2 regions of the Chungangia koreensis genome follow, and region 2 is predicted to be linked to the other one. Evidence: a T-box and tRNA genes for the amino acid it is inferred to sense, from the RefSeq annotation. Region 2 holds a T-box; the other holds one or more tRNA genes.
What was found. The T-box of region 2 lies ahead of serS (serine--tRNA ligase). A T-box ahead of a tRNA ligase gene usually reads a tRNA of that ligase, here a tRNA-Ser.
Positions count from the first base shown of each region.

Region 1: it has a tRNA-Ser gene. The T-box ahead of serS (serine--tRNA ligase) is inferred to sense a tRNA for this amino acid. The anticodon was not compared.

Region 1 covers NZ_JBHSEC010000001.1:238,769-246,814, reverse strand. Annotated here, with positions in the region: gene ACFOZY_RS01540 (YfhD family protein) at 185-337, shown strand; gene ACFOZY_RS01535 (small, acid-soluble spore protein, H family) at 351-545, shown strand; gene ACFOZY_RS01530 (EcsC family protein) at 647-1,450, shown strand; gene ACFOZY_RS01525 (hypothetical protein) at 1,463-2,488, opposite strand; tRNA gene ACFOZY_RS01520 (tRNA-Ser) at 2,621-2,711, opposite strand; gene sigJ (RNA polymerase sigma factor SigJ) at 2,777-3,646, opposite strand; gene ACFOZY_RS01510 (NAD(P)/FAD-dependent oxidoreductase) at 3,658-4,824, opposite strand; gene ACFOZY_RS01505 (hypothetical protein) at 4,889-5,050, opposite strand; gene spx (transcriptional regulator Spx) at 5,143-5,541, opposite strand; gene ACFOZY_RS01495 (TetR/AcrR family transcriptional regulator) at 5,541-6,143, opposite strand; gene ACFOZY_RS01490 (nucleobase:cation symporter-2 family protein) at 6,343-7,638, opposite strand; gene ACFOZY_RS01485 (xanthine phosphoribosyltransferase) at 7,635-8,046, opposite strand, start outside.
Region 2 covers NZ_JBHSEC010000010.1:7,209-15,254, reverse strand. Annotated here, with positions in the region: gene ACFOZY_RS07200 (glutathione peroxidase) at 1-330, shown strand, start outside; gene guaB (IMP dehydrogenase) at 425-1,891, shown strand; gene ACFOZY_RS07190 (serine hydrolase) at 2,023-3,369, shown strand; gene ACFOZY_RS07185 (M4 family metallopeptidase) at 3,601-5,250, shown strand; T-box leader at 5,308-5,520, shown strand; gene serS (serine--tRNA ligase) at 5,588-6,862, shown strand; gene tadA (tRNA adenosine(34) deaminase TadA) at 6,927-7,430, opposite strand; gene ACFOZY_RS07170 (glycosyl hydrolase family 18 protein) at 7,515-8,046, shown strand, end outside.

The DNA of each region.
Region 1 (8,046 bases), on a different contig from region 2:
TTATAGGTTCGAACGAAAATGAACTATTCACCTTTGGCGAGGACGATCCACCTGTTCCAACTGAAAATAAATCTGTAATATGAAGACTTAACCCGGAAATGGTTGCATTTCCGGGTTTTTGTTCCTGCATGTTTTTTCAATTCCAACTCATATTAAAAAGGAATACATGCAAAGGAGCGTAATTATGGGAAGAGATGATAGTAAAAGCAAGGGAACAAATAAGCAGTCATTGCCACAGACACCAAAAAATCAAAAAATCCCTCCCCAGGATATTGCTGCGGAGTTCTCAAAAGAATTAGCAGAATTGGATCCAAAAAGTCGCAAACGCAAAAAGTGAAGGGAGTTTTCCTATGCAATACGATCGTGCAAAGCAAATTGTCGCCTCACCTGATGAATTTGAAGTATCCTACAATGGTGTTTCTGTCTGGATTGACAAAATCCATGACGACGGTAAAACGGCAACAGTCCATTTACGCAAATCCTTGGAAGAACGGTCTGAGGTAGCGATTGGTGAATTAAAAGAAGAACCATTACCCCTACAATAATAGTCTCCCGCAGGTCAGTTTTCCTGCGGGATTATTATTTCATGAATCTTTTTCATACTATATTCGTTAATAAGGTATACAAAAGGAAAGAGGTTTGTGTAGTGATTGAAGATCGAAGATGGTTACTAGACGAATTACATAAAGTAGAAGACTGGGAAAAGGACCAAAGCGGATTATGGTTTTGGGAACGGCTCGGAAGATTGCCTTTTAAGCTGCTGGACCGTTTCACCCCAGCCTTTATTCAACATAAAATCGGATTGTTATTAGATGAATTAGGTCAGTATGTGCAGACAGGCGGCAGTTATCTGAGTTCAACGGTTAGAATACCCGCATACTTCCCGAATCATTTCGTCGAAACATTAGAGGACGTTCAAGGGTTGTCTGTCCAAACCATGGACGAGGCAGTTGATAAAATGACAAAAGGCCGGAGGAAAGTCGCAACAATCCAAGGGGCAAGTACTGGTTTCGGAGGAATCATTACTTCATCACTTGATATCCCGCTATTGTTAGGGCTGCAATTGAAAACACTTCAGGACATTGCCATCTGCTATGGATACGATCCTAAGGATAAGAAAGAACGCTTATTCATCATTAAGTGCTTACAATTTGTTTCATCGGATATCGTCGGAAAACAAGCCATCTTAAAACAGCTTTCGGCTTTCAAAGATGGAACTGTTGAAAAAAGAGAAGCAATGTCCGAATTACAGGGTTGGCGAGAAGTCGTTTTCTCCTATAGAGATAACTATGGTTGGCAGAAGCTCTTTCAAATGGTTCCAGTAGCAGGTCTTGTATTTGGAGCGTTCATTAACCGCTCCGCAATCAACGATATTGCGGAAGCCGGGCAGATGCTTTACCGTAAACGAAGAATTTTAGAACGTTTAAATATGAAAGAAGGAGAGGCATAAGCCTCTCCTTCTTCACTTCCAGCCCTTGCCCGTTAAAACCTCCGCAATTTCGCTTGTATCAAAATTCTTATGGTATCCTCCAACACTCTCCAAGTCGATATACCGCTTGCCGGTAATTCCATATGGCGAATCCTTTCGGAAATACGTTGGATAAAAACCATCCACGAAGAAAAAACGGCAATCCGTCGTCAAATCGAATCCATAATTCTGCTTTGCATCCTTAATGACTTTCATCAAGAGAAATTCCATCTGTTGAGAAAGTGTCCCCTCTAATATGGACGCTTTAATGAGACTATAGGTGATCCGGTTATAATCTATATCCGCTATACAAGTAATTTTGCCGATTCCTCTTACAGCCTTGTCCTTATAAAGACCGATGTACTTATGCGGCTGATAAGAATTCACCCGCCGGTCGTAATAGACATTAAAGCTCATATGCTGTTCGAATGAAGCCCCTGCAGGGACGACTCGTAACTTTGTCTCCATTGTCTTCACAAGTCCTGCAGTGGAACAGAAATCCTCATAGTCTTCCGTCATTGCTAAGAGATCTGTTTCATGATCAGCCACCATGGACTTCAAGAGATGGCACAGATCCTTGAATGTGACAGTAGCAAATTTAATTTCCTTTCGGTTCGCCGCGTTAAAATCAGAGATTTCATCCAAGACGATCTGTTTATAGGTCAAATCGATCGGTTCGGGGTTAATCCAGAGAAATAGCTGATGCTGCTCTTCACGGAAAGATGCGAAGTGATGACGGATATGACCAATCTGGTGCTGGCTATAAGGCTTCGTCTCAATCACAATCTTAAACGAGTCTTGGCTGATCGACCCGTCAAGGATTGCCCCGACGTGCTGGCTCTTGAACTTTAAGGACATATCAATCCCGCCATCAGTTTCGGCATTTTCGACTAACAAGTTGAGAAAGCGATTAAACCGCTCGGAATCATAATGATACAATCGCCTAAAGAGCATCATCGTATTCGTTAATACGAGCTCCTCCCTTTGGACGCTACGTGGAAAATAGTGAATATCGGACATCGTCTTCCCCCAATTCAGCCTCTCTTCCTACTACAGTATTACGGATGATTGTCCAATATTCTTTTGAAATGCCGATTTACAAGAAAAATAAAAGACCACCCAGAAAAATGGATGGTCGATTGCTAATATGTATGGCGGAGATGAGAGGATTTGAACCCCCGCGGCGCGTGAACGCCCTAGCTGATTTCGAGTCAGCCCCCTTCAGCCTCTTGGGTACATCTCCGTAAGACAAAAGATAGTATAACATTTTTTGTCTTTTTCTTCAATAGGATCCAAAAGGCTGCGGACTTACCGACTGAGATGATTCAACTTTTCAGGATTTCGGATGAAGTAAAAATTCTTCGCCATCCCTGATTCAATATGAACGAGTGCAACGGTCATAATTTCATCTTTAGACCATACAATTACACCAGTTTCGCCATTAAGTTCCGTTAATTCAAAGCGAATTTCCTCTTCTTTTTTAGATGCATTTTGGAAAATCCCCATGATGAATCGTAAAACAAAATCACGCGACACAATAGGTTTAAGCGCAGCAGACACTTTCCCGCCGCCGTCTGAAAGAAGAGTTACATCTTCGCTAAGGAGGGTAATGACCTGATCCATTTGTCCAAGCTCAAGTGCACCTAAAAACTGGTGAATCCACTCTACTGTAGGGGGGTTAGATTGCAGTTCCCCACGATCTGATAGCTCTATTTTTTCTTTTGTACGACTTAAAATCTTTCTGCAATTCACTTCGTTCTTCCCAACAATTTTAGCAATTTCAGCGTATTCAAATCCTAATGCTTCTCGAAGAACAAATACGGTCCTTTCCACTATAGTAAGCCGCTCAAGCAAGACTAACATCCCGTAGTTCAAAAGCTCCGACCGTTCGACTAATTCCTCCAGCTGATTCTTACCCGTTGGTAGAGGTTCAGGCAACCATGGACCAACATACTGTTCGCGTTTAACTTTTCCAGATTTCAATACATCGTAGCAACGGTTTACCGTCATTTTGCACAAATACGCTTTTGGCTCTTCGAGGTCCGTAATCGTGACGGTTGAAAGCTTTAAAAACACATCCTGCACCACGTCCTCGGCATCTGAAATCGAACCGGTCAATTGGTAGGAGATTGAAAAACATAATGATTTATAGGTTCTATATAGTTCTGCGATATCCATCCGTATTCCTCCTAATTGACAAAACTGGCAAGATTCCATGTGATTTTCCGTATGATCCAAGCTATTTTATTCTCGATAATCATCTCAACTCCGAAAACCTTTGCCGAGACAAGTGCATCACCTGTACCGAGACTGAAACAGAAGGTTTTCCGGATGGACTGATGTTTTGGCGCAGGATACCCTATCAGATCCAAGGCTATTATCTTTCCTAATCTATTTGCCTGACTAATGGCTTCTTTACATGTCATTCCGTCTGTTTTTCCGTTAGATGGATCTACAATGTTTGCACAGTCTCCGATACTATAAATCCCCTCGGAATCGATGATCCGATAGGACGGATCCGTCTTGAGTCTTCCATCTGATTCGAACGGCAGTCCAAGCGATTGAACAACAGGGTTCGGCTGTAGACCTACTGTCCAAACGGATGTTCCAATTGGAATCTTCTCGCCATTACTTAAGAGGAGCATTCCTCCCTCCTGCTTTAATGCGATTTTATCGTTCCTTAGTACAATCTGATTTCGATTCATTTTTTCAAGTAGTTTTTGTCTAAGTTTTTCCGTTCCGTCAGGAAGTAAGTTTTGTCGGGAATGAACAAGTTGTACTTGAACTTCTTCTGGGTCCACTCCCACCGTCTTAGCCATTGTTCTCATGAATTGATTTAACTCAAACGCCGTTTCAATCCCGCTGATCCCTCCTCCGACAACTGCCAATGTCAATAGCCTTCTTTTTTCATGAGATTCTAAAACAGTCGTTGCTCTCTGTATATTTCCCTCGATTACTCCATGAATCTGCCTTGCATTTTCTATATTTGATAGTGCAAAACCATCTCCATCGATGTTTCGAACCACACTCCCAATTGCCAACACTAATACATCATAGTCTAGGAGATGACTGGTTCCATACTGATCCCTATACTCCAAGCATTTCATAGAAGGATTTACAGAATGGATAGCCCCTCTTATGAACTCCGTTCCCAGAGGTAGAATGTCAGACCAAGGTACGGTTAGTTCACTCTCTCCTACAGCCGCCTTGAATAGCAGTACTTTACGGACGTGAGCCGGTTGGGGATCCAACAACACGAGACGGAAAGGGACCTTCTTCAATCTTTTTTGTATCGCTTTAACTGCATGAATTCCTGCGTGGCCTCCTCCAACTACTACAATTGTTTGACGTGTCACAATTCATCACTCCATTTTCTCGTTTACCCTTATAACGAGATTGGGCCATAATTTGTGACAACATCTACAATTTATTTTCATCACTGTCTACTCTTCCTTCTGTAATATCATCAAAAGGTGTGTAGTTATTTTCAGGCAATCGCTTCGTTCGGATTGCCCGAAATACAATCAGACTGACTAAACCTACAAATATAACCCCAACCAGTAACGAAAGCAGAAATTCCATGAGGTGCCTCCTTCCATAAAAGGATAAAAAATAGCCTCCAACATGTTGTATGTAGAAGACTATGTTTATACGGGAGTATTTAATTCGGGAGATTACATTTCTAACGCCAACATGCTTTGGAGTTCATTCGCACGGAAATAACGCGGCAAGAATTGACGGATTTCATCGTCATTGTATCCTATTTGCAGCCTGATTCCATCTACTAAAATTGGAAGACGCAACAAACCAGGATTCTCTTGGAGCATCTTGTAGAGCTCATTTAATGTCATTCCATCCATATCCACTTTCAATTTCTTGAAGCCTTTAGACTTTTTAGCGATGATTTCATCTGTTCCTTCAGCCGTTAAGCTTAAGATTTCGGTTAATTCTTCTTTCGTTAGAGGTTCAGACGAAACGTTTTTTTCAACATAGGGAATCTCATATTTTTCGAGCCATGCAATCGCTTTCCTGCAAGATCTGTTGCTTGTAGCAGTATACACTTTAATTGGCATTAGCCATCACTCTCCTCTAATTTATTCAGAATATCGGGCGGATAAATCATTCGACATATCAGTTTAGCGATCTCTTCGTAATGGATCGAGCCGCCTTCTTCCACTTTTTCCGTCAGATGTTCCAATAAGTTGATAATGCACCATGACACGGTATCCAAATCGATATCTTCCCACGTCATCCCTTCATCTCGAAGCTGTTCCAATTGTTTCAACATGTGATCCTGCAGCCTGTTCTTTGCAACTCGGATGATGTTTTCCAACTCCCGATCCTTCGAAATCAACTCTGGCAGCAATTTATAGAATCCGCTTGATATTAATGTTGAATAATGCTGCTGAAGACGGTTTGCCAAGTCTTCTTCCGGATCTCTATGGTCTGTCCAATTGACGACCGGAGGCATCATTTGCTCAATCCGTTCATCAATGATAGCTAACAGCAATTGGCGTTTATCTTCAAAATAACGATAAAAGGAACCGATTGAAACTCCTGCATGCGAGGCGATGTCCTTCGTTGTGGTATGGTCATACCCCTTTTCGGAGAATAGAATTTGCCCACTCTCGAATAAGGCATGTTTCTTATGTTGAGACCGGACCTGTTTTGGCACGGTCGGAAAATTTTTGATAAGGGAATTCTGTTGTTCATTCACATACGTTCACCTCGTTGACTACATTATAAATTAAACATGAACTCAAGTTCATGTTATTTACTCATTTATTACAAAATAGTAAGGGAACTTCGTTCAATAAATGGACAAAAAAAAGAGACGTACTTTTAAAGTACCCCTCTCGTCAGAAGTTTAAATGTTAAACTGCTTTTTGTTCTGGAACTGTTTGTACAGAATCAGTATTTCTCGCCGGCAACATATTAAATAGGATATTAAGTATGATTGCCGTGACACTTCCTGCTACAATTCCATTGCTTGTCAAAAGTTGAATCCCAGTCGGAAGTTGTGCAAAAAGACCTGGAACGACAGTGACACCAAGCCCCATTCCGACAGAGCATGCGATAATCATCGAGTTTTCAGGTTTTTCAGCAATAACTTTACTCAACATTTTAATGCCTTGTGTCGTCACCATTCCAAACATCGCGATCATGGCTCCACCTAATACGGCAGTCGGTATGATCGTTGTGAATGCAGCGATTTTAGGCAGGAATCCGAGACCGATGAGCATGATTGCGGTGATGAAAATAACTCTTCTCGATTTAACACCTGTCATTTGAATAAGTCCGACGTTTTGTGAGTAGGTCGTGTAAGGGAAGGCATTGAAAATTCCCCCCAATAATACGGCAATTCCTTCTGCACGATACCCTCTGGAAAGATCTCTCTCCTTTACTTCCTTTCCTGTCATATCACTTAATGCAAAATACACACCAGATGATTCAACAAGTGAGACGAGTGCCACTAAGGTCATCGTGATGACTGCTGACCATTCAAACGTTGGCAATCCAAAGTAGAACGGTTCCACCATGTGAAAGTAGCCTGCTTCTTTCACTGCCGCAAAATTCACGTTCCCCATTAGGGCAGCAACTACTGTTCCAGTCAAAATCCCAAGAAGAATAGAAATCGTGCGGATAAACCCTGTTGCAAAACGATAGATCAATAAAATGACAATAAGCGTTCCGAAAGAAAGAGCGATATTAGTAAGAGAACCGAAGTCACTCGCTCCTTGTCCGCCTCCCATGTCATTGATCGCTACCGGAATGAGCGTTAAACCGATAATGGTGACAACAGACCCTGTAACTACCGGGGGGAAGAATCGGACTAATTTCCCGAATACACCAGCGATCAACACAACAAATATGCCAGAGAAGATAATAGCTCCGTAGATGGCAGAAACACCGTATTCACCACCAATGGCGATCATCGGCCCCACAGCAGTAAAAGTACACCCTAACACGACAGGAAGTCCGATTCCGAAGAAACGGTTGCTCACAATTTGAAGTAATGTTGCAACTCCACACATGAAAATATCAACTGCCACTAAGTACGTTAACTCCGTAGAGCTCAACCCGATGGCGCCACCTACAATCAGTGGGACAAGAATGGCTCCTGCATACATGGCCAAAAGATGCTGAATGGCTAATGTCGTATTCTTCATTTCACCGTTTCCTCCTCGTAGAATTCAATGGTCCCTTCCTTTAGGGATTTAATAATTGCCAAAGATTCAACCCGGATCCCTCTTTCGCGAATCAGTTTTCCTCCTGGCTGGAATCCTTTCTCGATTACAATCCCGATACCCGCTAAACTTGCACCTGCCTGCTCGACGATATCTAAAAGACCTAACACGGCTTGTCCGTTTGCAAGGAAATCATCAATGATGAGAAGATGATCTTCCTTTTTTATGAAGTCTTTCGAGACTGAAATTTCACTCGTTACGTTTTTCGTAAACGAATGGACATTGGATGAATAGAGCCCATCTGTAAGCGTTAGTGACTTTTTCTTTCTCGCAAAAACAACGGGAATCCCAAGCTTCAATCCTGCCATAACGGCTGGTGCAATCCCGGAA
Region 2 (8,046 bases):
TATAAAGATCAAGGACTTATGTTTTTAGGGTTTCCTTCCAGCCAATTCAACAACCAGGAATTCGATGAAATTAATGAAACACTATCGTTTTGTCAGGTGAACTATGGCGTAACTTTCCCTATGTATAAAAAAGTGGATGTCAAAGGCAGCAATGCAGATCCGCTATTCAAGTTCCTTACTTCTGAAAAGAAAGGTTTGTTGAATGAAGAGATTAAATGGAACTTTACAAAGTTTCTAATTGACCGAAATGGAAAAGTAGTAAAGAGATATGCACCTCAAACCAATCCAAAGAAAATGGAAGAAGACATTCAATCTCTGTTACACGAATAATGGGAATAGTTTTATTTATTTCATCTCCTTGACACCATAATTTTGCGTTGATAACCTTACTATTAATATTTAGCGAGATGGAGGCATAAAGGATATGTGGGAAACTAAATTTGCCAAAGAAGGTTTAACGTTTGATGATGTACTGCTAATTCCAGCAGAGTCTGAGGTACTGCCTAAAGATGTAAGCTTATCCGTAAATCTGACGGAAAGAATCAAGCTGAACATCCCGATCATTAGTGCTGGTATGGATACCGTGACAGAAGCTAAGATGGCGATTGCTATGGCTCGTCAAGGCGGTATTGGAATTATCCATAAAAACATGAGTGTTGAAGAGCAAGCTGAATTAGTTGAAACTGTTAAGCGTTCGGAAAATGGTGTTATTACAGATCCATTTTTCTTAACACCTACTCATCAAGTGTTTGATGCTGAGCATTTGATGGGCAAATACCGCATCTCCGGTGTTCCAATCGTAAATAATGAAGAAGAGCTTAAACTGGTTGGAATTATTACAAACCGTGACATGCGCTTCATCCAAGATTATTCTCAACGGATAGAAGAAGTTATGACGAAAGAAAATCTTATTACTGCACCAGTAGGTACCACTTTAGAAGAAGCAGAAAAAATGCTTCAAAAATATAAAATCGAAAAATTGCCGATTGTTGATGAGCAAGGGATTTTAAAAGGTCTTATCACAATTAAAGATATTGAAAAAGTGATCGAATTCCCGAATGCGGCGAAAGATAGCCACGGCCGATTGCTTGTCGGTGCGGCAGTTGGCGTTTCTTCCGATAGTATGCTTCGCGTAGATCATTTAGTTAAAGCTGGTGTTGATGTCATCGTCATCGATACAGCTCATGGCCATTCAAAAGGCGTATTAGAAGTCGTTAGAAAAATCCGGGATGCTTATCCGGACTTGGATATTGTGGCAGGGAACGTAGCAACAGCTGAAGGAACAAAAGCTTTGTTTGAAGCAGGGGCCGATGTGGTGAAAGTCGGAATTGGACCTGGTTCCATTTGTACAACCCGTGTAGTGGCTGGTGTAGGTGTTCCACAAATAACAGCTGTTTACGATTGTGCAACAGTAGCACGCCAATATGGTAAAACGATCATCGCCGATGGTGGAATCAAATATTCGGGTGATATTGTAAAAGCTCTTGCAGCTGGCGGCCACGCCGTTATGCTTGGAAGCTTACTTGCAGGTACATCAGAAAGCCCAGGAGAAACTGAAATCTTCCAAGGCAGACGGTTCAAAGTATATCGTGGAATGGGTTCGATTTCCTCCATGGAGAAAGGTTCAAAAGACCGTTATTTCCAAGAGGATGCCAAGAAGTTGGTGCCTGAAGGAATTGAAGGACGTCTTCCTTACAAAGGGCCATTGGCGGATTCAATTTACCAATTGGTAGGTGGCATCCGATCTGGTATGGGTTATTGTGGGGCAAAGGATTTGTATCAACTGCGTGAAAATGCTCAATTTATCCGCATGACGGGTGCGGGACTCAGAGAGAGCCATCCGCATGACGTTCAAATTACGAAAGAAGCGCCAAACTATTCCATTTCATAATATATAGGAACTTAAGCACCTTTCCTGCGTCTTTACTAAGCAGAAAGGTGCTTTTTCAATATTAGGGTCCCCAGGCTGAAAATATGTGATAGAATAACCTTTGTGAGACTTAATAACCCGGAGGTAAGACATTGAATTCATTAAACAAAAAAGCATGGGCTAAACTCATGCTGTTACCTATATTATTCGTTGGATTATTAGTACAACCGTTGGAACCGAAAGCCGAAGAGGGAAGCTTAAATTTGAATGTTGCAGGAGCCATAATGATTGATGCAGATACTGGACAAATCCTGTATGAACAAAATGCTGATCAGCCATTGGGTGTTGCAAGTATGACAAAAATGATGACAGAGTACTTGTTATTCGAGGCGATTGAAGAAGGTACAATCTCTTGGGATCAAACGTACAATGTTACTGATTACACATATAAAATTTCTCAAGACCGCGCTTTGAGTAATGTTCCGTTACGTGCAGATGGAACCTACACAATCCGTGAATTATATGAGGCGATGGCTATTTATTCGGCAAACGCTGCAACTATTGCGATTGCTGAAACGATTGCTGGAACAGAAGCTCAATTCGTTGATATGATGAATAAAAAAGCCGATGAACTTGGCTTAACTGATTACTCCTTCGTAAACTCTACCGGATTGAATAATGAGGATCTTCAAGGAATGGAGCCAGTTGGCGGTCCAACAGACGAAAATGTCATGCCGGCGAAATCTGTAGCAAAACTGGCATACCACCTTTTAAAGGATTACCCAGAAGTACTGGAAACCTCAAGTATCCCGTCTAAAACATTTAGAGAAGGTACTTCCGATGCGATCGAGATGGATAACTGGAACTTCATGCTGCCTGGTTTTGTTTACGAATACCCTGGCGTAGATGGATTAAAAACAGGTACGACGAACTTCGCAGGCCATAACTTCACCGGTACCGCTGTCCGTAATGGGACACGCCTTATTACGGTTGTCATGAAAGCTACCGATGCCAAAGGAGTTGGCTCCTATAAGGCTCGTTTTGACGCAACACGTGCATTATTTGACTACGGTTTCAATCAGTTCACAAAAACCGAAATTGTCCCAGCAGGATTTACATTTAAAGATCAAGAAAGCATTCCTGTTATCAAAGGGAAAGAGGATACGGTTGGTATTGAAGTGAAGGAACCAATTGAAATGTTTGTAAAAAGTAGTGAGAAAGACTTATACGAACCGAAGCTGGTTCTAAACGATCAAATCGTAAAAGATGGAGAACTTGAAGCTGAAGTCAAAAAAGATACAGTTGTCGGACATGTTGAAATCACGAAAAAAGAAGGAACAAACTTCGGTTTCATAAATGAAAATGATACACAAACAGAAGTTGTGACTACTGAAACAGTTGAACGTGCAGGCTGGTTCTCCCTTATGTTCCAAGCAATTGGTAATTTCTTCGGAAATCTTTGGGACGGAACTAAAGGATTTGTCACCGGTTTATTTTAATATTTCACCCGCGGTCTTTATAGGACCGCGGGTTTTTTATATCCTCCTAAAGAAATCCATTTTTAAAAGTTAAACTCCTTCAAATTGATGAAAAATATGGAAAATATCTTACAGAACGTTCGTTCTATATGAATGAGTGAGATGAGATATAAATGAATCTTCCTCTCTATTTCCTGATTGTTTAGATTAGTTATACAATTTTGTTAATCTATCAAAAGGAGTGGAAATGAATTGAAGAAAAAGTGGACAACGATCGGATTAGCAACAACTTTAGCTTTATCGGCATTCATGCCGGTATCAGCTTCCAATGGAGGGACGAAGGAAGATATTCAATGGAATCGGACTTATCAAGTACCACAATTTATATCTGGTCAATTGACTGCCCCTTCCGAAAAAGCAGCAAAGGATGTTGTCTATAGTTATCTGAAAAACAAACAGTCAGTGTTTAAGTTTTCTGGAGAACCTTCTGTGAACTTTGTATTGAAGGAAGATAAGAAAGATGATCTCGGCTTTTCAGTATTAAAGTTCCAACAAGTATATAAAGGGGTACCGGTATTCGGCGGTGTCATTACGGCCCATGTCGATAAAGATGGTGTTTTGACGGCACTATCAGGAACTGCACTTCCTGAATTGGATAAGAAAGACGCGTTAAAGGGCCCATCTAAAGTAAACAAAAAGGATGCAGTTGAAGTTGCTGAGAAAGATTTGGTAAATGAACTTGGGTCTGCACCTGTTTACGAAAAGAATCCACAAAGTAAATTAGTGATTTATGCATTGGATACTGAACCACGATTTGCTTACGAAGTGACAATGGAATTCCTTGATCCTTCCCCAGGTAACTATGTGTACTTCGTAGATGCCATTACAGGTGATATCATTAATTCCTACAACAAAATGGCTACGGCGAAGCCAGGAACTGGCCAAGGGTTAACAGGAACGATTTCAACAGGAACAGGATATGGAGTTTTAGGTGATTCGAAATCCTTAACGACACTATACAATACAAGTGGCTATCACTTAGCTGATGCTACACGGGGCAACGGAATCCTAACATACGATGGGCAATCCCGTACGCGTATTCCTGGTAAGCTCTGGGTAGATGCAGATAATGTATTCCGTTCGTCTTACGACGCTGCCGCAGTAGATGCACATGTATATGCTGGACAAACATATGATTACTTTAAGCAAGTGTTCAACCGTGATAGTTTCGATGGAAACGGTGCGCAAATTGTTTCTACAGTTCACTACGGACGCAGTTACAATAATGCTGGTTGGACTGGCTCACAAATGATTTATGGAGATGGTGACGGAGTTAACTTTATTGAGTTCTCTGGTTCATTGGATGTAGTTGCACATGAATTGACTCATGCTGTCACTGATCGAACAGCAGAATTGATCTACCAAAATGAGTCTGGTGCAATTAATGAATCGATGTCTGATGTATTCGGTACATTAGTAGAGTTCTATTTCAATAATGATCCGGATTGGGATATGGGTGAAGATATTTATACTCCTGGAATTCAAGGGGATGCTCTTCGTTCCATGAGTGATCCAACGATTCAAGGAGATCCTGACCACTATTCGGTGCGCTACACAGGTACTGGAGATTACGGTGGTGTCCATATCAATAGTGGAATCATCAACAAAGCTGCTTATCTATTGGCGAACGGTGGATCTCACTACGGTGTAAGTGTAAGTGGAATCGGCAATGATAAATTAGGAAAGATTTTCTATCGCTCATTGACTCAATACTTGACACCTTCTTCTAACTTCAGCCATCTGCGTGCATCTGCAGTCCAATCTGCAACTGACCTATATGGCGCATCAAGTGCAGAAGTTGTTAGTGTAAAAGCCGCGTTCGATGCAGTTGGAGTCCGCTAATTATTTCTTGGACTTGCCAAAACCTGAATCCTATAGTAAAGTATGTGTAATTTCAAATCTGAAACGATGATGGGAAGCAGTAACAAGTACGTTTATTTTAGAGAGCCGGCGGTTGGTGCAAGCCGGTATAGACACTTGTGAATCCGTCCTGGAGTTGCATGGCTGAACGAATAGTAGGCTGATGCCGGTACTTTACCGTTATGGAACTAAGCGGATCGGAATTATTTCCGGTCAATCAGGGTGGCAACGCGGGTAGCTCTCGTCCCTTTCTCAAGGGGACGAGGGCTTTTTTGCGTCTGCCGACCATCATCGGAATCCATATTAGGAGGAATTGCATATGTTGGACATTAAATATGTGCGCGACCATTTTGAAGAAGTGAAGCAAAAACTCGCAAAACGCGGGGAGGATCTGACGGATTTCGACCAGTTCGAAGAGTTGGACAAGAAACGCCGTGAATTGATTTCAAAAACGGAAGTTCTGAAGGCGGAGCGGAATGACGCTTCCCAAAAAATTGCAGAAATGAAACGCAATAAAGAAAACGCAGATGAGGCCATCGCAAAAATGCGCCAAGTCGGGGATGATATCAAGAAGTATGATGAGGAATTGCGTGAAGTGGAAGAACGCTTGGAGTATATTATGATGCGCGTACCTAACATTCCGCATGAAAGTGTCCCTGTAGGTGATTCCGAGGATGATAATATTGAAATCCGTAATTGGGGCGAGAAAAAGGAATTCAACTTCGAACCAAAACCGCATTGGGATTTAGCAACTGATTTAAATATTTTAGATTTTGAACGAGCAGCAAAAGTAGCCGGTAGCCGTTTCGTCTTCTATCGTGGTTTAGGTGCGCGTTTAGAACGTGCGTTGATCAACTTCATGTTGGATTTACACATTGACGAGAATGGCTATGAGGAAATGCTTCCTCCATACTTAGTGAACCGTACGAGTTTAACGGGTACAGGGCAGCTTCCGAAATTTGAAGAAGATGCGTTTTTGATTGAGAAAGAGGATTATTTCCTCATTCCTACAGCAGAAGTGCCAGTGACGAACTTCTACCGTGATGAAATTTTAGATGGAAATATTTTGCCGCAAGCCTTTGCTGCTTACAGTGCAAGTTTCCGTTCTGAGGCAGGTTCCGCAGGACGTGATACACGTGGATTGATCCGTCAGCATCAGTTCAACAAGGTAGAGCTTGTACGTTTCGTGAAGCCGGAAGAATCTTATGATGAGCTGGAAAAATTGACGGGTCATGCGGAGAAAGTATTGCAGTTGCTCGGTCTTCCATACCGTGTAATGAGCATGTGCACAGCGGATTTAGGATTTACAGCAGCTAAGAAATACGATATTGAAGTGTGGATTCCTACACAAAATATGTATCGTGAAATTTCTTCTTGCAGTAACTTCGAGGATTTCCAAGCGCGCCGTGCGAATATCCGTTTCCGCCGTGAACAAGGTGCCAAACCTGAATTTGTCCACACATTGAATGGAAGCGGCTTGGCTGTTGGCCGTACAGTTACAGCTATCCTTGAAAACTATCAACAGGAAGACGGCTCTATTATTGTCCCTGAAGTACTACGTCCATATATGGGCGGGGTAGAAGTGATCCGTTAATTAATCAAAAAAGAATCTGCATGACTTCTCTAATTAGGAAGCCATGCAGATTTTCTTTTTGTTGTTATAGTTTTTGGTCTCTTTCCATTGCCTTCACCTGTTTCCGCTTTTCCCGAAGCTCGCGGAAGAATGTTGTCAGTAGCATGCCACATTCATCAGATAACACACCTTCTGCTACTTCGCACTCATGGTTCAAGCGCCTGTCATTTAATAGTTGATATAATGAATCCACCGCTCCAGCTTTCGGATCACGTGCCCCGTACACAACTCGTGGGATCCGAGATTGAAGAATGGCTCCGGAACACATGGGGCAAGGCTCAAGTGTTACATAGAGAGTCATATCCTCAAGTCTCCAGCTACCCACTTTTTGGCACGCCTCTTGAATCGCCATAAGTTCGGCATGGGTAACTGCATTCTGTGTCGTTTCCCTTAAATTATGTGCAGCTGCGATGACTTCATCGTTACAAACAATAACCGCACCAATTGGTACTTCACCGATTGCACCGGCTTTCTTAGCCTCTTCAATCGCCAACCTCATGAAATGCCGGTCTTTTTCAAATGCATCCATGTCAATCTCTCCTTGCAAACAGTGTAACACGTTTCAAAAACGATGGGCATACAATACAGCGATTGAGTAAAAGGAGGTACATGGGTGATTTATGTCGTAAAGTCGGGGGATAGTCTCTTCTCCATTGCACGGTCACATGGTACAAATGCTGCAACGTTGGCAGCCATCAATGAGCTGCAGGATCCAGACGTCTTAGTCGTAGGCCAGGCGCTAATTATTCCATCCACACCGGACCCGAATCGACCGGAAATCGTGGTGAACAGCTATGCGGAATGGTATACGGACTTGCCTTCAAAGAATCTATTGGAGGAAGCCCAAAGAAGAAGCATATTGTTGACATACTTAATGCCATTCGCTTATGACGTAAAGCGTGATGGTACACTGACACCCCTGAACTGGGGGGGGTTAGGCGAGATCGCAGTAGAGAATAATGCCATTCCAACGATTGTATTAACGAATCTGGAGGAAGGTGCATTTAGTGATACACTGGCTGAGAAGATCTTTGCCAGTGAAGAATTGCAGAATAAATTGATCGATGCGGCATTGGCCGAAGCTAAAACTCACAATGCAAAGGATATCCATTTTGACTTTGAGTATTTACGGGCTGAGGACCGTG